2 regions of the Brevibacillus sp. NPDC058079 genome follow, and region 2 is predicted to be linked to the other one. Evidence: riboswitches for the same ligand, from Rfam matches in the RefSeq annotation. Region 2 holds a riboswitch; the other holds the start of a gene.
The links. A riboswitch is a leader RNA that binds a small molecule or an ion and turns the genes downstream of it on or off. The one in region 2 is predicted to bind FMN.
Positions count from the first base shown of each region.

Region 1: linked by a shared signal. The riboswitch ahead of ACFVS2_RS18180 (ECF transporter S component) and the one ahead of ribD (bifunctional diaminohydroxyphosphoribosylaminopyrimidine deaminase/5-amino-6-(5-phosphoribosylamino)uracil reductase RibD) in region 2 are both predicted to bind FMN.

Region 1 covers NZ_JBHVSO010000006.1:5,839-16,240, forward strand. Annotated here, with positions in the region: gene ACFVS2_RS18140 (complex I NDUFA9 subunit family protein) at 1-186, shown strand, start outside; gene ACFVS2_RS18145 (cob(I)yrinic acid a,c-diamide adenosyltransferase) at 224-772, opposite strand; gene ACFVS2_RS18150 (class I SAM-dependent methyltransferase) at 798-1,559, opposite strand; gene ACFVS2_RS18155 (M42 family metallopeptidase) at 1,569-2,621, opposite strand; gene bcp (thioredoxin-dependent thiol peroxidase) at 2,664-3,134, opposite strand; gene ACFVS2_RS18165 (winged helix-turn-helix domain-containing protein) at 3,291-3,908, shown strand; gene ACFVS2_RS18170 (HAD family hydrolase) at 3,972-4,610, shown strand; gene proS (proline--tRNA ligase) at 4,663-6,129, opposite strand; gene ACFVS2_RS18180 (ECF transporter S component) at 6,443-7,054, opposite strand; FMN riboswitch at 7,288-7,442, opposite strand; gene ACFVS2_RS18185 (ABC transporter permease) at 7,801-8,598, opposite strand; gene ACFVS2_RS18190 (ABC transporter permease) at 8,602-9,396, opposite strand; gene ACFVS2_RS18195 (ABC transporter ATP-binding protein) at 9,389-10,399, opposite strand.
Region 2 covers NZ_JBHVSO010000004.1:222,896-233,297, reverse strand. Annotated here, with positions in the region: gene ACFVS2_RS14325 (LysR family transcriptional regulator) at 1-103, shown strand, start outside; gene ACFVS2_RS14320 (aldo/keto reductase family protein) at 100-1,089, opposite strand; gene ACFVS2_RS14315 (ABC transporter substrate-binding protein) at 1,282-2,277, shown strand; gene ACFVS2_RS14310 (ATP-binding protein) at 2,274-4,460, shown strand; gene ACFVS2_RS14305 (sigma-54-dependent transcriptional regulator) at 4,468-5,868, shown strand; gene ACFVS2_RS14300 (c-type cytochrome) at 6,027-6,959, shown strand; gene ACFVS2_RS14295 (HAD family hydrolase) at 7,105-7,773, shown strand; FMN riboswitch at 7,840-7,988, shown strand; FMN riboswitch at 8,101-8,245, shown strand; gene ribD (bifunctional diaminohydroxyphosphoribosylaminopyrimidine deaminase/5-amino-6-(5-phosphoribosylamino)uracil reductase RibD) at 8,378-9,484, shown strand; gene ACFVS2_RS14285 (riboflavin synthase) at 9,504-10,160, shown strand; gene ACFVS2_RS14280 (bifunctional 3,4-dihydroxy-2-butanone-4-phosphate synthase/GTP cyclohydrolase II) at 10,177-10,402, shown strand, end outside.

The DNA.
Region 1 (10,402 bases), on a different contig from region 2:
CTTGCTTTTATGAAGCCTGTGGTAAATATGATGGAGAGATTCCCATTTTTCCCGATTACAAATACGCAGCTCACCATGCTGCTAGAAGGAAACGCATGTAAGGACGGAAAGCTTCTCTACGATACTTTTCACACAGAGAAAATCGACTTTCTCCCGGGAATCACCACTTACCTGCGTACCAATTAAAAAGAGAAGCCCCCTGCTTGATCCAGGGGGCTTTTCCCTATTCGTGCAGCGTTTTCTCTACTGCACCTGTTTCTTTATTAATATGACGAGCCACAACGAACAGATAATCAGACAATCGGTTGAGGTATTTGACCACGGACGGGTTTACCTGCTCCTGCTGTGCCACATGGACTGCTTTGCGCTCTGCACGTCTGACGACCGTACGCGAAACATGGAAGGCAGCTGCTGCCGGATGTCCGCCAGGCAAAATAAAATTGGTGAGTGGAGGCAACTTTGCATCTAGCATGTCAATTTGCTCTTCCAGAAAAGTAATGTCCTCTTCTGCAATTGGCCAACCTACCTTTTTGCCTTCTGGCGTCGCCAGCTCAGCCCCTACATGAAACAGCTTTGTCTGAATGACATGGAAAACATCCTGCAATTCCTTCCATTCTTCTGTCGCAGGCAGCAGAGCCAGGGCCAATCCAATCTGCGAGTTGGCTTCATCGCACGTACCATATGCCTCTACACGGTCTGCAAACTTTGGCACGCGGACACCTGCAACCAGTGACGTCTCACCTTTATCCCCTGACTTTGTATAAATCTTCATTCCGTATCCCCTCCACAGGTTCCGTTTACAAAGCTTCTGCGACCAGAATCAATTCTGAGCTATTTGCTTCAAAAGGTGTCTTTGCAAAAGAACCGTATCGTTGTGTGACCTTCAAGCCGTTTAAGCGAAGCAGATGATGAAGCTCCGCGGGGAAAATATAGCGGAGAGTAAATCGGCCCCTCACCCGTTCCGTCACAACTCCCTGTGCATCCGTACGCTCATATATGCGTGTCACTTCGGACAGTTGCTGAAAATGGTCATAACGGGTGTAATCCCACATCGCAACCTCTTCCCCCGACGGAAGTGGATAGGTGCCACGCAAGGACATTTTTTCATTTTCCTCGTAAAAATGATGAATCTTGGGCACAAACACGTTCATGATGAACTTCCCGCCTGGAGCCAGATGCTTGCGAATGCACGTCAATGCCTTCATTTGCTCTTGAACATGCAACAGGTGCAAAAACGACCGAAAAGGAATCATAATCAGCGAAAATGACTCCTGTAGGTCAAAGGCGCGCATATCCCCCTGCAATAGCTTCAAGCCGGATGTTACACCATGTTCCTCTGCTTTTACCTGAGCCCTTGCCAACATATCCTGGGATAGGTCAATTCCCGTAACGTCGATGCCAGCCTGAGCCATCGGAATGCTGATTCTTCCCGTGCCGCAAGCGAGATCCAGCACTTTTCCCCCTGCCAGCTTGGCTTGTTCCAGATAGAACTCAACATCACCCGCAACACCGCGTTGAGTGAGATCATAGTAGTCAGCCCATTGATACATATTGCTCATCTGGTCCTCCTATGCTTGCATTTCTTCTGATTGAAGGTAGGCCATAACGAGCTTTGCCGTGTTGTCGAGCGCTTCTTTATGTGTACGTTCATGGGAATGGGATGCATCTACTCCCGGTCCGATCAAACCATGGACAACGTCATATCCAGCTCTCAGTGCAGCACTTGCGTCAGAACCATAGTAGGGATAAATGTCCACTTGGTAGTTCAGACCGTTCGCTTGTGCGAGCTTGGTCAGATGGCTGCGCAATCCGTAGTGGTAAGGTCCTGTGGAATCCTTCGCACAAATGGACACGCAATACTCATCTGTCGTCTGTCCATCCCCAATCGCGCCCATGTCGACAGCCAGGTACTCCACCACGTTGTCAGGGATGCTGGAGTTGCCGCCGTAGCCGATCTCTTCATTATTGCTGATAAAAAAGTGCGTGGTGTAAGGCAGCTTCACGTTGGATTCACTCAGTTCTTTCAGAACCCCTAACAGCACAGCTACGCTTGCTTTGTCATCGATATGACGGGACTTAATAAAGCCGCTATCCGTTACAGTCACGCGAGGATCAAAGGAGACGAAATCTCCGACGGAAATCCCAAGTTCCAATACTTGCTCTTTGTTTGTGACCTTTTCATCCAGTCGGACTTCCATGTTCGCATCATTGCGTTCCGCTTTCCCCGCTTCTGAGCTGTATACATGCACAGAAGCTTTGGTGGACAAAATGGTACCGGTTACAAGACGACCGCTGCTAGTCTCTACAGCGCAGTGCTCCCCTTCAATCGCATTGAATGCAAAGCCGCCGATCAAGGTCAGCTTCAAACGCCCGTTGCTCTTTATTTCTTTTACCATCGCGCCCAGCGTATCGACGTGAGCTGTCAAGAGTCTTGCCTTTTCGTTATTGGCCCCCGCTACTGTTGCCACGATTGCCCCTTTGTTTGTCCGTTTATAGGAAACGCCAAGCTTTTCTAACTCTTGTGCAACCCAGGCCATTACTTTTTCCGTATTGCCGGATGGACTTGGGATGTTCGCCAATTGGCAAAAGCTTTCTACAACATATTCCGTGGATACACTCATCTGTATGTTCCTCCATTCGCCCATTGCGAAATAAACGTTACGTTAAGATTGAAGTTCATCCTTAATAAATTGAAGCACTTCCTGCACATGTCCTTTGACCTTTACCTTTGGCCACACTTTTGCAATGTTGCCTTCTTCGTCGATGACGAACGTCGTGCGTTCTATGCCCATGTACTCTCTTCCGTACATTTTTTTCAATGCCCACACACCATAAGCCTCTGCCACCTGGTGATCCGGATCTGCCAGAAGTGGAAAAGGCAATTCGTGCTTCGCGATAAATTTGTCATGCGATTTCACAGAATCCGGACTGATCCCGAGAACAACTGTATTCAGCTCAGCAAAGCCCGAATGGAAGTCACGAAAGTCGCATGCTTCTGTGGTACATGTCGGCGTTTGGTCCTTCGGATAAAAATAAAGCACCACATTTTGTCCATGAAATTGGGAAAGTGAGATGGTCTGATTGTCGCTCGCCTGCAAAGTAAATGCAGGTGCAGCTTGTCCTACTGCCGTCAAACTTTTCCCTCCTCTCAATAATGTCCTGTTTTCGCTGGTCCCATTTTACCACAATCTAGTAGTCACTTCATCCGCATACAAGTTGCGCTTTGATTCAGAAAAGGATAGAATAAAAAAAAATAAAATTTGGCCTAGTCAGTTGGATGGTGAATTCGCATGAAAGAGTTTTTTGAAGTAACAGATCCAGAAGCGCTAAAATCGCTTGCTATAGCGGAACGGGTTAAAATTTTGGAACTCTTTGAAGATTTGGAGCCCAGAACGGCCAAACAAATCGCTACAGAACTAGGCGAAAATGCTGCACGGCTACATTACCATGTAAAGGAGCTCGTGCGTGTTGGGCTGCTTGAGCAGGTGGATACCCGGGTAAAAGGCTCTATTGTGGAGAAATATTATGAGCCTGTTGCCAAGGTCATTCAGGTCAAGCTCCAATTGATGATTGAAGAAAACGCTCAACAATTAAGTGATGTCATGTTTACTCCGTTTCGTACTACGGAAAAGGACCTCATGCGAACTCTCAATCGCTTCGTCGCAAGCGACCAAGATGTTAGGAAAGAGTATCAAAATACGTTTGCTTATAATTTGACTGAATTTTATTTGAGTCAAGAGGAACGTAATCAATTTGTAGAAGACATCTCTGAGCTGTTACAAAAGTACAAAGGGTTCAAAAAGGAATCTGGCCGTCGAAAATTCAAGTTTTTCGACACCCTGTTCCCATTGACTCCAGCTGACCCAACAGATGATTCAGATGATCCTTTTGATGATTCGGATGAGTAAGTCACCAAGAAAACCATCAGATACGATGGTTTTCTTTCATTTTCTAATCAAAGGAGGACTCCCATGCGGACGATCTTGTTTGATTTCGACGGCACAGTTGCCGATACCCTCCCCTTGATCTTCACCGCTTTTCGCTCTACCTTTCAGCAGTTTTTACAAGAGCATTATACCGACGAGCAGATTGTAGCTCTCTTTGGCCCCACAGAGACAGGCATTTTGCAAAACAAGCTTCCCTCACATGCGCATGACAACGCCCTCGCTCATTTTTTTCGTGTATACACAGATGAACACTCCCGCGTACAAAATCCTGAAAATATCCGAAGCATGCTCGACGAACTTCACGCAGCAGGTATCCAAATGGGAATCGTAACAGGAAAAGGGCGCAAAAGCGCTGACATCTCCCTTCGAGAATGGGGATTAGATTCGTATTTTTCCGTCGTGATCACAGGGGATGAGGTCACACATCCAAAGCCTCATCCAGAAGGTATTTTTACTGCTATGAAACAACTAGGCGCTACGCCTGCGGAAACCATTTTCGTAGGTGACAGTGATGCTGACGTGTTGGCTGGTCGAGCCGCTGGTTTGCGAACAGTCGGTGTGGATTGGCTTTTGGTTACACAAAAGTCGGGAAAATTCGATCCCGAGCCTGACTACCACTTTACGGATGTGCAAGCTTTTACCGATTGGATACTCAAGCGCTAGATGAAAAAAGGGTGTGCCCTGCCGCCGAAGCGTGGACACACCCTTTTTTTGATTAATACGCCCGTCCGAACCAGACGCTATGCTGTGACTCTTTGCCGCAGCAAATGCAGGCATTCTTTTGTACAGGAGGCTCAAACGGGATGTTGCGAGAAGTGAACTTGGTTTCCTCTTTGATCTTCGATTCACAAGCATCATCCCCACACCAGCCGGCTAACACCCATCCGCTCGTTTTGTTTTCGCTCTCGCTTTTTGCAATATGAGCGGATAGCTGCTCCAGTGTATCGATCCCCAAATGTGAGTTCTCATCACGAAAGGCTAGTGCTTTTTGGAACATATTTTGCTGAATCTCTTCCAACAGTTGAACAACTGTCTGCGCGATACCTTCAAGTGAAACCGTCACCTTCTCCCCTGTATCACGACGAGCCAGAATTACTTGACCATTTTCCACGTCACGCGGGCCGAGCTCCAGACGTAGAGGAACCCCGCGCATTTCCCACTCATTGAACTTCCAGCCTGGTGTTTCTTCACGAAGATCAGCACGGACACGCACGCCTGCGGCCTTGATCTCGTCAAAAAGTGGATCAAACGCCTCCATGACTTTCTCGCGCAGCTTCATCGGACCGACTGGGATCATAATAACCTGTGTCGGAGCCATGCGAGGCGGCAACACTAGACCGCGGTCATCGCCATGCACCATGATCATCGAACCAATCAGTCGTGTAGAGGTTCCCCATGATGTGGTGTGAACGTACTTGAACTGATTGTCACGATCCAAAAACTTAATTTCAAAGCCGCGCGCGAATTTATCGCCCAAATAGTGCGAGGTGCCCGCTTGCACTGCTTTGCCATCCTTCATCATCGCTTCAATGGAATACGTGTCAACAGCACCGGCAAAGCGTTCACTCGGTGTTTTTTGTCCCTTCCAAACCGGAATGGCCAGCTCCTGCTCGACGACCTCTCGGTAAATCTCCAGCATTTGCATCGTTTCCTGACGAGCTTCCTCCTCTGTCGCATGTGCCGTGTGGCCTTCCTGCCAGAGAAATTCTGATGTCCGCAAGAACGGCATCGTCCGCTTTTCCCAACGAAAAACGTTTGCCCATTGGTTGATTAATACAGGCAGGTCGCGGTAGCTCTGAATCCATTGGCTGTACATATGTCCAATGATCGTCTCGGAGGTTGGACGTAGCGCGAGCTTTTCCTCTAACGGCTCGCCCCCAGCCTCTGTTACCCAAGGCAGCTCTGGATTGAAGCCCTCGATATGCTCTTTTTCTTTTTGAAAGAAGGACTCGGGGATCAACATCGGGAAATAGGCATTGCGATGCCCTGTCTCCTTGAAACGTTTATTCATCGCCTCTTGAATTCGCTCCCATAGCTCAAAGCCATCCGGCTTGAACACGATGCAGCCGCGTACCGGTGTGTAGTCCATCAAATCCGCCTTTTTGATGGCATCGATGTACCAACGCGAAAAATCCTCCGATTGCGGTGTAATTTCTTTTACAAACGCTTTGTCCTCTTTCATCCGTCTACGCTCCTTTTTGTTCTTACGTAAAATGCAAAAAATCCCCCATCCCAAAAAGGGACGGAGGATCAACTTCCGCGGTACCACCCTGATTGACTACAGCATACGCCATAGTCCTCTCGATAACCCGATAACGGTGGGCATCCGGCTAAGCTCTTCACCAGCGGCTTCAGGATGGGGTGCAGTTATCCTTTACGTATCAGCCTTCCAGACTAGGGCCGACTCTCTGTCACGTGGGAATAGCTGCGGGTCCTTTCATAGCCTTTTGTGACTATCTATTAACTAAACATATTAGCGAGTCACATCGTGGTTGTCAATTGTTGGTACGCGCAGCGATTCTTGAGCCGAGCTTCACGTAGATCGGATACGCAACCACTGAAATCATAACACCTTTGAAGAGATTGAATGGGACGATTCCGTACAGTACCAATGACCAGATACTTGTCGCATTGAACATGGTCAAGAGCTGTTCAATCGGCATTTGATAAAGCACAGCGTACGCAGGCAACAGCACATAAGCATTTGCCACAGCCATGACAATCGTCATCAAAATCGTTCCCAGAGCGAGACCAGTCAGGAAGCCTTTTTTGCCTTGGCCCAGACGCTGCATGTAGACAGCCGCAAAAATAAAGCTTGATCCTGCTACGACGTTTGCGAGTTCACCGATCAAAAGACCGTCTGTATTTTTGAAGAGCATATGCAGTGTATTTTTCAGTACCTCGATAATAACGCCGGCTACTGGTCCGTACATGAGTCCCCCGATCAATGCCGGGAGTGTACTGAAGTCGAGCTTCAAAAAGCTTGGCATCAGCGGAACAGGAACCTCGAGATACTGCAGAATAAATGCAACGGCCGCCAGCATGGGAATCGTCACCAGCTTTTGGGTTGCACGTGTGCGCGAAGAATGCAGCGCTGTTTCTTTCATGTTTACCATCTCCTCATTTTTCTACTCCTTCTTGAGGAATGGCAACAGTCGTTGTAAGCTCACACGTCTTGTTACACAAACAGAATAAACCCTGTGGCTATAAGTTCCACAGGGCATTTGCAAGCGTATGACAAACCATGCACAAATAAAAGGTACAAGAAACTAGAGGGCTGGCCTCTACGTTCTCATCCCGTTTGCACAGGCAAACAAGCACGTGTGATAAACGTACTGTCGTCATCCTTCTCCCATCCAGACTGTACTGTCGGCTCTGGAATCACACCAGATCCTGCACTCCGTCGCTACTTTCAGCTCGGGAGGCTCGCGGGCTTAACATGCATAAAGCATGATCACCGCCGGTCGGGAATTTCACCCTGCCCCGAAGGAATGTGTAGTTGTATACAGCATATTATACTGCTGTTTTTTGATTTGACAATAGAGGAAACTGCCAGCTCGACACTTTTTGTTTATTTTTCCTATTTGTTTAGTAGGGATAAAGGTGATCAGCTTGGTTGTTACCTTGACCAAAAAGAAATAGACCGCTCTTGAGTTGACAGCTCTGCGGTCTATTTCACAACATAGTATTGAGCCGCACCCCTTTGCGGGAAGCGCCTATTGTATCGACCGTTTCGGTTGCAGCCGGGACGGTCTTTTTTTACTTTATGCTTTTAGATCTCGTTACATCCAATATTACCACAACGACTTTGGATTATAAATCATCAAGAATCGCTATTTGTATCAATACGCCCCTATGAACCCGCTCCCCGATATTTCGTGACTCCCCAGTTCCAGACTAACAGCCCAATCCCGAAGAAAATAACAGCCACTACCGGCGTCATTGCCGCATATGTGTACCAGACTTCCTTGCGCAAAAAGTAAGCCGCTGGATAAACACCCACGAAGGCAAACGGCAGCACGTAGGTGAGCACAAAGCGAATCGCCTTGTTGTACACGTCTACCGGATAGCGCCCATATTGCTGGATGTTGTAAATCATCGGGGCAATCCCTGTCCGCGAGTCGGAAAAGAAGCTAACCGCAGCAATCGCAGTATACACGCCACCGTATATCAGTGCCCCGCTGATCGAGAGCCCGATAAAGATGAACACGTCGTACCAGTAAAACGACAAATCGAGTTGAATGGCAGCATACCCCATGATGATGATCCCGGTTATGACTCCAAAAATACGGTCTGGTGCAATCGACTCGAGACACACCTGTGCCAGATTGTGAATCGGTCTCGTCAGGATGCGATCCATCTCGCCCCGGATGATATACCTTTCGTTGAAGTCCCAAAAACCGAAGAACATCGAGAACAACGCGTATGGAACCAAAAAGAAACCATAGATAAAGATAATCTCGTCACGCGTCCAATCCCCCATAAGCGGAACATGCGTGAACACGACAATAATAAAGACCAGATTGATCAACTCAGAAACCAGATTGGACACAAAATCCCCGATAAAATCCGTTCGATAGGCAAGTCTCGTCTTGAAATACTGACTCAGGTAGTCGGCAAAAATACTGAAAATATGTCTCATGTTTTGCATGCTCTACCCTCCTTGCACAACCAGCTTGTTGCGGGCAAGACGCCACATCACCAAGATGGGAACCAGTATGACAAACATCCAAATGACCTGAAAACCGATCAATTCCCAGGAACGCTCCGTTGTAATCGCACCTGTGAAGATCAGGCTCGGATAGTAGTTGACCGCCTGAAATGGGAGATAACCCATTACCGTTTGCGCCCAGCCCGGGAAAAAGCTGATCGGCAGCACGAGACCAGACAACAGATCCACCACGACCCGCTTGGCTCGCATCATGCCATCGTTTCGGAACAGAAAGAAAGTCAGCAAGCCTGTTACCAGATTGATTTGTGTATTGATCAAAAACGCACACATCAAGCTGATCAAATAAAGCCCCCATCCAGTCGCTGTCGCCGGGAAGCTGAATGGAATGATCAGGCTGATAAGGAAGATCCCTGGACCCGCGAAAAAGAGAAAGCGAAAGATCCCTTCCCCAAACGCCTGCGCCGTTTTCACGGACAAGTAATTATAAGGGCGTATCATTTCGATCGCGACCTTGCCTTCTCGGACGTCCTGGGCTATTTCTGTATCGATGTTGTTAAAATAAAACGCCCGCGACATCCAAGCAATCGCAACGTAGGAAGTCATCTGTTCCACCGTAAGCCCGCCCAGCTGCTGCTGGCCTCCGTAGATTGCTCCCCATAAAAAGTAGTACGCACCGATGTTAATCGCGTAGATAATGATCCCGCTGTAATAGTTCACACGATAGGCAAGCATCGTCAAAAACCTCATGCGGATGAGTTCCATATAAAGCTTACGCATGGCTAGCTACCTCTTGGTCTGAGGAATAAATGTTGCGAACGATATCCTCTGTGCTCGTCTCCTCAATTTTCACATCGCTGACTTCAAACGATGACATGACTGTCGACAAAACAAAGGGCAGCATTTCCTGACTTCGCGCTACTTTTACACTAAGGGTAAAATCATTGATTTGCTTGATCTCACAAGGCATCTCTCCCAATGCCTGACGAAGTGCGGCTGTTGAAGTGCGCTTTTTCATTTGGAAGGACACCTCTGTGCCATTGCCCCATTTTTCCTTGAGGTCATTCAGCAAGCCATCGAAGATCAGCTTCCCTTTGTCCATGACAAGCACGCGTTTACAGAGTGCTTCGATGTCTGACACATCGTGAGTCGTCAACAAGATCGTCATATTTTCCGTCTCATTCAGATTGCGGAGAAACTCACGGATTTTTTGCTTAACGAGCACATCGAGTCCAACTGTCGGTTCATCGAGAAACAGTAGACGTGGCTTATGAATCAATGAAGCTGCCACTTCACAGCGCATCCGTTGTCCGAGACTCAACTTGCGTACTGGCTGACTGACGAACGGAGAAATATCCAGCTCCTCAATCAAACGCTCCAGCCACTTTTCTCCTTCTGCATCGTCAACCTTATAAACACTTTTCAACAGACGGAAGGACTCTAGCGGAGATAGGTCCCACCAAAGCTGAGAGCGCTGCCCGAAAACAACTCCGATGGATCGAACATACTCTTCACGCTGCTTGAAAGGCACATAGCCGTTAATGACGATTTCACCGTCGCTCGGGGTCAAGATACCTGTCAGCATCTTGATCGTGGTCGATTTTCCGGCACCATTTTCCCCAATCAGCGCGAACATTTCCCCTTCCTCTACTGTAAAGGAAAGGTCATCCACCGCATTTACCGTCTTGTACTCCCGACTAAACAAATCACGAAAAGCACCACCAAGGCCCGGTCTGGACTGATGGATGCGGAAATCCTTTTGTAAATGATTTACTTGAATCATGGA
Region 2 (10,402 bases):
CGAAGAGCCGCCGCAAGTCCCACTCTATGCCGCTTGGAAAACAGATAGAAGCGAGCCTGTTCTGGCAAATTTTCTGGATGTGATGGAAGAAACGACATCTTAGCCCGTTTTCTTAGGGTCAAACTCTGCGACGCCAGCTAATAGGTGATTGATTTGCTGCATGACCTGCGTATCTAGCTTGACTCCTGCAGCTTTGACGTTTTCTTTGATCTGTTCGGGGTTCGAGGCACCAATAATAGCGGAGGATACATGCTGGTTTTGAAGAACCCATGCAACGGCAAGCTGCGGAAGCGTCAAACCAGCTTCTTGTGCGATCGGCTTGATTCGCTCTATTACCTGAAGAACTTCTTTTTGCAACCATTGTCCGACCAGTTTATCGAAAAAGGGAGATCCGGCGGTCGAAGCTGCTCGGGAGCCCTCGGGTATTGGCTTGTCGGGTGTATATTTTCCGGAAAGAATGCCTTGCGCCAGTGGTGACCAGACAATTTGTCCGATTCCTTCACGCTCGCACGCTGGTATGACCTCGGCTTCAATCACACGCCACAGCATGGAATACTGAGGTTGACTGGCTACGAGAGGAACCCGATATTCCTTTGCCAAAGCAGCTCCCAGCTTTATTTGCTCTGCCGTCCATTCACTTACCCCTACATAGAGAACCTTTCCCTGCCGAACCAAATCGGAAAAGGCCAAAAATGTTTCTTCCAGCGATGTAGTTGGATCAAAACGGTGTGCATAATAGACGTCAATGTAATCTGTTTGCAATCTGCGAAGGGAAGCGTGGCAGGCTTCCATGATGTGTTTACGGGAGAGACCCCGATCGTTTTTTCCGGTACCGGTCGGATGAAAAACCTTCGTGCACAACTCAATACTTTCACGACGAATCCCCTTTAAAGACTCACCCAAAATCGCTTCCGCTCTCGTTTCCGAATACACATCAGCAGTATCGAACGTGGTGATTCCAGCATCCAATGCAGCATGTACGCAGGCTTGTGCTGTGGTGTCATCTACTTGAGCACCGTGAGTGATCCAGTTTCCCAATGCAATTTCGCTCACGGACAAGCCGCTTTTGCCAAGTCTCCGATATTCCATGAAGTCCTTCCTCCTTCCAAATTTAAACAGATTATAACAAGTATCATTAAATATGAATAATATATAAAATGATCATGATTAATATGAAAAACATATTATTTAGATCAATCCGTATTCATTGACCAAGGTTTGTTAATTATTCACATTTTCTGCAATCATTTGCCGCTATGATGAGAGATGGATGTGATACCTATGAAGAAACAAAGGAAAATCCTCTTTCTCATCTTGTTAGTGGCAGGAACTCTGCTCGATTGGTCCAGTAGTCAGCAAAAACAGGACGTCGATCTTTACACGATAGGAATTGTGATTGCCAATGAGGATAGAAAAGATAAAGTAGCTGGATTAAAGGCTGGATTGCAATCGTTAGGTCTCAGTGAAGGAGCACGCGTTCAGTATGTGCCCGTTTATTTGAATAAGGTTCAGACGCTAGAAGAGGAGCGTTCCCTTGTCCAGGGCTTGATTTCAAAAAAGCCGGATGTAATCGTCACGACAGGGGCGCACGAGACCTTTTTGATTCAACAGGCGTCAACGACGGTTCCCGTTGTTTTTATTGGTGTCGCTTCATTGGTCGAGCTACCTCTTGTTGAGACCGAGGGGACGGTAACGTGTGGAATCAGCAATGGCCAAATGAATGTGATTGGGAAAAGATTGGAGCTGACAACTCGTTTGTTGCCTGATGCCAAGCGCATTCTGATCATTGCCGATTCTCATGCTCCTACGACAGAGCAAGCCATCTTAGAAGCAGGGTCAGCTGCTTCCTTGCTTGGTGTTCGCTTGCACGTGAAGCAGGTTGCTTCCCCAAAAGAATTGGAGCAGTTGCTCAGTACGCTCTCTCCAGGAGAATACGACGCCATGCTTCCTTTACCTAGCTATGTTCTGGAAGACGCGATTACCGATTGTTTACCTCTTTTGATCGATAAGCAATTGTTTGTCATGGGCTCTTATCCCGAGCAGGTGAAGGCTGGTTTGTATGCCGCTTACGGCGTTTCTTTTCATGCACAAGGCATGCAGGCTGCTCATATGGTGGCTCGGGTGTTGGATGGAGTCCCTCCTACAGATCTGTCAATCGAATGGCCGGATGACGTACGGTTAGTTGTCAATGCCACTTCCCTGTCCAAGCTTCCTATTACCGTAACCGATCAACAGTGGTCACTGGCACAAGAATGGTATGGAGTGAGGAACAAATGAGGGGGAGCAGACTACCGCGCATCAATCGACTAAAGACAAAAATGCTCCTGTTTGGGCTATGCATGTCCATCATCCCTTTTCTGATTCTTGGCTATATCAATTTGCATACCAGTAAAGAGAAGGTTCGAGAAGAGGTAGACAGAGCCAATCAAATCTACGTGGAAAATACGTTGGCGCAGTTAGACATGCTTTTTTTACATACGTCCCAATCCATGCAAGTGGTTCAGCAGCGTTTTCTCAATGAACGCCCTAATGATGAGGATGCTTATTTTTTGCTGAATACGTTATTGAAAACTTCTCCTTACATGGAGGAAGTCGCGCTTTTTAATCAGGATGGAGAGCCGCAGTATTTGCTGAATCGCTGGAAACATCAAAAGCTGGACACACCGAGGGAGCGAGACAAGCAACTTCTTACAACCATCCAGTCGGGAAAAACATACATCGGAAGCATTGTCCGATCAGCAGAAGGGAAGCTGCTGGTAACTGTAGCGATCCCTCATGTATCTGCCAACGGTGTAAAAGGCGGCATGTACGCAAAGCTCAATGTAAAACAGTTGCTCGAACAAGTCACACTGCGAGCTCGATATGAAAACGAGGCCTATTTATTCGTCACAGATGGGGAAAGCGACGTGTTTGCCGATCCGTTTATGCTGGGCAAGCCTTCTGATGGCTCTTTGACCTATTATGAACAAGCGGTTCCTCCCTCCTGGACACTACCAGATCGAACTGACAAGCCTGTTATCCGTACGTATCAAGCTTCCAATGGAGATGTCATGGTCAACTATGCCATGCGCTCTTCTGTCACACATTGGGTCATTATGCTGGAGCAGTCGAGTCAAACGGCGTTTGCTGCCTTTTCAAAATTGGAACAATCTCTGCTCTTTACGACCTTATTCATCGCACTTATCGTTCTGGGGATTAGCATTGTATTCTCTGTCTCGTTTAGCCGATTAATGGAAAAGATCGAATCAGCTGTGCAAAAAATCGCAGGTGGCGACTTATCCGTACGAATACCAGTGACGACCTCAGATGAAATTGGCAGGCTAGCAGCGTCCTGCAATGAAATGGCACAGAATCTGGAGATGAAGACCAATCAGCTTCTCGAAGAAAAGAAACGGCTTGATCTCGTCGTCAGTGGTATGGGGATGGGGTTGATTCTCGTAGATGAATCTTTTCGCATTCGCTGGATTAATCAAACAGCGTCGGCGTGGTTTCAGGATGCGGCTCATCTTCTGGGGAAAGACTGCCTTCAGACGATTGGTCAGCAATTCAGTTCATGCAGTAGTTGCATGCTCCGAACGCGACAAATGGTAAACCAAAGGCAGACAGACCTTATTTCCTCCAGAGTCGATCAGGATGGACGTGTCCGTTCTTATCGACATCAGGTTTTCCCTCTGCATCCGGAGAAAGAATCGTCTGCTTTTCTGGAGGTCATCGAGGACATCACGGAGAAACGAGAGCTAGAAGCCGCTATCGCACAAGCAGACAAGCTCGCTGCTATTGGACTCTTGGCGTCGGGCATTGCTCATGAAATCAATAATCCACTAGGTATTCTGTCGTTGTATGGACAAGACTTGCGAGACCGTCTCGTGGACGAGGATATTCGAGAGTTACAGGATACAGGAGAGCTTACCCAATACTTGGACACGATGGACAAACAAATTAACCGTTGCAAGGAAATTACGACCCGATTGCTGCACTTTTCGGGGAAATCACCAATTACCGTAGAAAAAGTAGATATTCATCAAGTGTTATCAGACATTCTCATTCTCCTGTCCCATGAAATACGTGTCAAACAGGTAACGGTAAGCCAGTCTCTATTGGCCTCTGCTCCGTTTCTTCTCGCTACGCCTGGACAACTTCAGCAGATCTTGCTCAATCTGTTAACCAATGCATTGTACGCGACCCAGGAGCGAGGAAATATTGAGATCGCAACTGATTCTCCATCGAATGATCGAATCCGTCTGTGGATCAGAGATGATGGATGCGGTATACCCGCAGCAGATTTGCCCCATGTTTTGGAGCCCTTTTATACAACCAAGCCTCCTGGCAAAGGGACTGGTCTCGGGCTTTCGGTCTGCTACGGGATTGTGACGAATTTAGGCGGAGAAATCGAGATCGAAAGTACGCCAAACAAAGGCACGACTGTTACGGTCATCCTGCCGTCGGCAAAGGGGAAATGAACAAAAGATGCACGCTGACACACGTATACTCATCGTTGATGACGAAGCAGATTTCCGCCATCTATTAACCAGTCGATTAAAGAGAAAAGGATATACCACGCTGGAAGCATCTGACGGAATCAGTGCACAGCAGCTGGTAACCAGCGAAACGATTCATGTCATTCTGCTTGATTTGAAAATGCCCGGGATGGACGGTCTCTCTTTTCTGCAATGGTGCAAGGAAACCTCTCCTGCCATTCAAATCATTGTTGTGACCGGACACGGAACTATCGAAACTGCAATCGAAGCGATGAAACGCGGCGCTTATGATTATTTGACAAAACCTTACAACCTCAATGAATTGGAGGTTTTGATTTCCAAGGCCGTCGAAAAACAGCTGTTGACCGAGGAAAACCAACAGTTGACCGAGGAAAACCAACAGTTGAAGGAAGCTCTATCGACAAACGGGAAAACGACGTTTCAAATCGTTGCGGAAAGCCCGAAGCTAAAAGAGGTCCTAGCTACTGCCGAGCGAGTAGCCAGTACGGACTTTCTCGTTCTCTTAAAAGGGGAAAGTGGAACAGGGAAGGATGTCATCGCGAGATTCATTTATGAATGTAGTGAGAGAGCATCAGAGGCATTCGTACCGATCAATTTAGGGGCGATACCTGAAACGATGCTGGAAAGTGAACTGTTCGGGCACGAAAAGGGAGCCTTTACAGGCGCAACTGCACAGAAAAAGGGACTGGTAGAGATTGCCCACCTGGGGACGCTCTTTTTGGATGAAGTAGGGGACTTGCCTTTTCCTTTGCAGGTCAAGCTGCTCCGTTTTTTGGAAACCGGCGAATTTCGCCGAATAGGGAGCCCGATTCTGCACAAGGTGGATGTTCGTATCATTGCTGCTACCAATGCCGACCTGGAAAAGAAAGTGGAAGAAGGAACGTTCCGATCCGATCTTTATTTCCGGCTGCATGTCATGGATATAACGATTCCACCTCTCACCCAGAGAAGAGAGGACATTTTGCCACTGTCGGCTTTCTTTTTGAATCGACTTAAGCGTAAGTATCCAGTCAAACCGCTTTCTGTGAAAGCGCAGGCAGCTCTTTTGGCCTACTCATTCCCGGGGAATGTTCGAGAGTTGGCTCATATGATCGAACGTGCTGTCGTTTTGGCAAAAGGAGAGGAAATTGACGACAAGGATCTCTTTCCACACGAACAGTCAGTACTTCACAACCCGTCAGATAGGAAGCTCTTTTTATCAGCAGAAACTGGGGAGGAAGAGGCATTTTTACTGAAAAATGTAGAGCGAGAACATATCAAGCATGTGCTGGACGTTTTGCAGTGGAACAAGACCAAGACAGCTGAGAAGCTAGGGATCAGCGTACGCAACCTGTATCGAAAAATCGAAGAGTACGAGCTGCGACCGTGACATTTTGTCGCGTACTGACCATGACATTTTGGCATGGTCTTTTCTTTTTCTTGCTGTTTGGAAGCGTCAAGCCGTTCGTTTTCCTGCTTTTATCGTATGGCACGCCTCTTGCTACTCTCCTGTAGTGAATGCACGATCAACATGGAGGAGTGAGACCTATGATAAAAAAAGAGAAGACAGGCTGGAAGAAGCTGTCTATGGTGGTAGTGGCGATGCTGGTCTTTGCAGGCTGTGCTACACAGCCGACGGCTCAACCCACCTCAACAGCGAGTGAGGCCAAAGATAAAACAGCGAGTGGGGCAGCTGGAGCGATCAATCTAGATTCCTACACCCCGCCTAGTATGGACAAGGTGCCAGAAGGGCCATTGGGAGAATCGATTAAGTATGGACATAAGTTAATGAATGAAACGAGCACAGTGATCCCTGAATACACAGGGAATAAGCTCTCCTGCTCCAGCTGTCACGGTAATGCCGGAATGGATGCGACCTCCCCTTTAACGGGTGTCACCGCAGTCTATCCCCAGTACATTCCAAGGTCAGGCAAAGTGCTTACCATTGAAGATCGCATCAATGGTTGTTTTCAACGAAGCATGAACGGAAAGCCATTGCCTTACAACAGCGATGAAATGAGAGCGATGGTTGCCTATCTGACATATATCTCAACAGATGTACCAGTAGGAATTAAAGAGCGCCCGTGGATAGAGAAAAACGATATGAAGAGCGTACCTCAACCGAATGTGGCAAATGGAGAAGCCCTCTTTCAAAAATCGTGTTTGCAATGCCATGCAGCTGATGGTTCAGGAACAGGACCAAACACTGGACCAGCGCTATGGGGGGATAACTCCTTCAATATTGGTGCAGGTATGGCCCGAATTTCCAAAGCTGCTGGCTACATTCAACGCAATATGCCTCTAGGGGAAATGGGCGGTATCAAGCAAGGCTCGTTAACAGATCAAGAAGCAGCGGACCTAGCAGCCTATATTTTGTCCAAGCCTCGTCCAGACTTTGCCAAAAAGGCAAAAGACTGGCCAGCTGGTGGAGTTCCAAAGGATGTACCGTATGAAGTAGACAGCGCCAAGAAGAAGCAATAGGAACACAATACCTAACCCAAAAAGGGCTGTCCCAAAAGTTATTAAATGACTGAGGGATGGTCCTCTTTTTGATAAAATGGAAGTATCCCCCACATGGGTGAACTCTTGAACCAGCATGGCGTATTGTCAAAAAAGGAGGCACAAAATGAGCAGAACCTTTCAAAAAGGCATTATTTTCGATATGGACAACACCTTGCTGCAATCCAGGATCAATTTTACCGAGATGAAGCGGGCTATTTTTCAGCTATGGGCAGACAATGGGATCGTTTCTCCAACACTTGAGTGGGAAAAGCATACCGCATCGCAGCTCATTGAGATCGGGAGAAAAGCGGAGCAGATGACGATAGAGCTGGAGCAAGCGATGTGGGATGCGGTAACCGCGATCGAGAAGGAAGGGATGCATGGAGCTGTATTGGAGCAGCACGCGGTAGAAGTGCTAGAGGAGTTAAAGAACCGCTATCAGCTGTATATCCTAACCAACAACGCGTATGCCGCTGCAGAGGAGGCTTTGAACGAGACGGGAATCGCCTCCTACTTTGACGAAATCGTCGCCCGCGAGCAGATGACGACCTTGAAGCCATCTCCATCGGGCATTCACTCTATTCGCAGCCGCAAGCCAGATTGGCCTGTTTCGGCTTGGGCGATGATCGGGGATTCGTGGATCGATGGTAAGGCGGCCTGCGACGGACAAGTCGCTTTTATTGCCTATCAAGGGAATGAGCAGGACATGGAGCAAAATGGTGTTGTGCCAAAGGCGTACATAAATGATTTGAAAGAACTCCTGACGGTCCTCGAAGAGTGCGAGCAAGAGTAAGTGCACTTCTCCAATAAATGATTACAGACAATAGTGAAAAATGTGCTATACTTTGCCTAACTGAATACCAGCCTTCAGGGTAGGGTGCAATTCCCGACCGGCGGTAATGACGAACGCACGTCTGAGCCCGCGACTCGCTATCGTAAGCAGTTGATAGCGACTGACTTGGTGCAAATCCAAGGCCGACGGTACAGTCCGGATGGGAGAAGGTATTTGGAACGGCCTGTTTCGCTGTTTTTTCAAAAAACGGTAGAAACAAGGCTTCTTTCTGAACGCCCTGAGCATAATATTCATGGGCGTTTTTGTTTTTCGTTAAAACTTCATAGCGACAATCTTCAGGGCAAGGTGAAATTCCTGACCGGCGGTAATGACGTACGTACGTCTGAGCCCGCGACTCGCTGACCACGCTTACAGCGACTGATCTGGTGAAAACCCAGAGCCGACGGTACAGTCCGGATGGAAGAAGATTTTGTGCTTTCTTCATTTGTTTTTTCGAAAAACGGATGAGGTAAGGCTTCTTTCCCTATGCCCTGAAACGTTCTGAGGTTTCAAGGGCTTTTTGCGTTGTGCTTGGCTGGAATGATGGAACAGAAAGGAGTGCGGTATGGAACAGGACAGCAAGTACATGGATCTGGCGCTGGAACTGGCACGATCGGCAAGAGGCCAAACCAGCCCGAATCCCATGGTCGGAGCTGTGATTGTGAAGGATGGAATCATCGTGGGAATGGGAGCGCATCTGCGGGCAGGAGAGCCCCATGCTGAGGTGCACGCACTGCGGATGGCTGGGGAAAAAGCGCAAGGCGCGACCGTGTACGTGACGCTGGAGCCTTGCAGTCACTACGGGAAAACACCGCCGTGTGCAGAGGCGCTGATCGCAGCTGATGTAAGTCGTGTCGTTGTAGCGACGCTCGACCCGAATCCACTAGTGGCGGGAAGAGGAATGGAGATGCTGCGGGCAGCAGGGATGGAAGTGGCGGTGGGCGTGAGAGAAGAGGAAGCGAAGGCGCTCAATGAAGTCTTTTTCCATTACATCCAGACCAGACGTCCATTTGTAACGGTAAAGACGGCCAGCACATTGGACGGGAAAATCGCTTCGTTCTCGGGACACAGTCGGTGGATTACTGGAGCAGAGGCTCGTGCAGAGGTGCATGAACTGCGCAGGCAGCACGATGCGATCCTGGTTGGGGTTGGGACGATTCTCGCTGATGACCCACTGTTGACGGCGCGCCAGGAAGAGCAGTGTTTTGGAAGTCAGCCAGTTCGCGTGATTTTGGACAGTCATTTACGGACGCCGCTGGATGCCCGTGTCGTCCAGAATGCAGATACGAAGACATGGATCTTTACGACAGATGCAGCACCAAGGGAAAAGCAGAAGCTGCTTGCGGTAAGAGGAGTAAAGGTCATCACGACGGAAGCGCCAATTCGCGTGGAAAAGGTGCTGGATACGCTGGGAGAGCTGGGGATTACCTCGTTGCTTGTGGAAGGCGGGCAGGAAGTCAATGGCTCCTTTTTGCAGGCGAGAGCAATTCAAAAGGTCGTGAGCCATATCGCGCTAAAGCTGATCGGGGGAAGCGGCGCGCCCTCGCCGTTCGGTGGTCAAGGCTTTGCGACGATGGGAGAAGCGGTACAGCTGACAAATGTGACGATCGCACCGATCGGGAAAGGTGATGTACAAATCATCGGGTACCCACAATGGGAGGATCAGACGTAGCAAGTGAGGAGGAGAGAGCATGTTCACGGGACTGGTCGAAGAAGTGGGCGTGTTGGAATCGATTCAAGGGAACGAGCAGGCGAGTCGACTGGTCATCCGCGCACAGCAGGTACTCGAAGGGGTGAAGCTCGGGGACAGTATCTCGGTCAATGGCATTTGCCTTACGGTTACTTCTTATACGAATCGTCAGTTTAGCGTCGATGTGATGCCAGAGACGATGAACAAGACGAGCTTGCGGCAATTACGCAGCGGACAGCGAGTGAATTTGGAGAGAGCGATGCGGCTGGGGGACCGTTTTGGCGGGCATATCGTCTCCGGGCATGTAGATGGGACTGGAATGGTTGCTTCACGAGAGGTGAATGCGAATGCTGTCGTGTTTCGGATTGAGGCCAAACCGCAGCTGTTGAAGTATGTTATTGCCCGTGGATCGATTTGCATAGACGGCATCAGTCTCACCGTGGTGGACGTAAACGATAACGGTTTTACCGTTTCAATCATTCCGCATACGCTGGCGAATACGAGTCTTTCAGACAGACGACCTGGGGACTTGGTGAATCTTGAAACAGATGTCATCGGCAAATATGTAGAGCGTTTGTTAGGTTATCAAAACCATGGCGGTACAGAGAAATCTGGCGGGCTCAGTCTAGCCTTTTTGCAGGAAAATGGCTTCGCGTGAGAAGGAGGGAGAAAGTATGTTTCATCGCATAGAAGAAGCATTAGAAGATTTGCGTCAGGGCAAGGCGGTCATCGTGGTAGATGATGAGGATCGGGAAAACGAAGGAGATTTTGTCTGCATGGCCGAAGCGGCTACGCCTGAAATGATCAACTTCATGGTTACACATGGAAGGGGACTCGTTTGCGTACCGGTGACAGAAGAGCACGCAACTCGTTTGGAGCTCCATCCGATGGTGAAGTCCA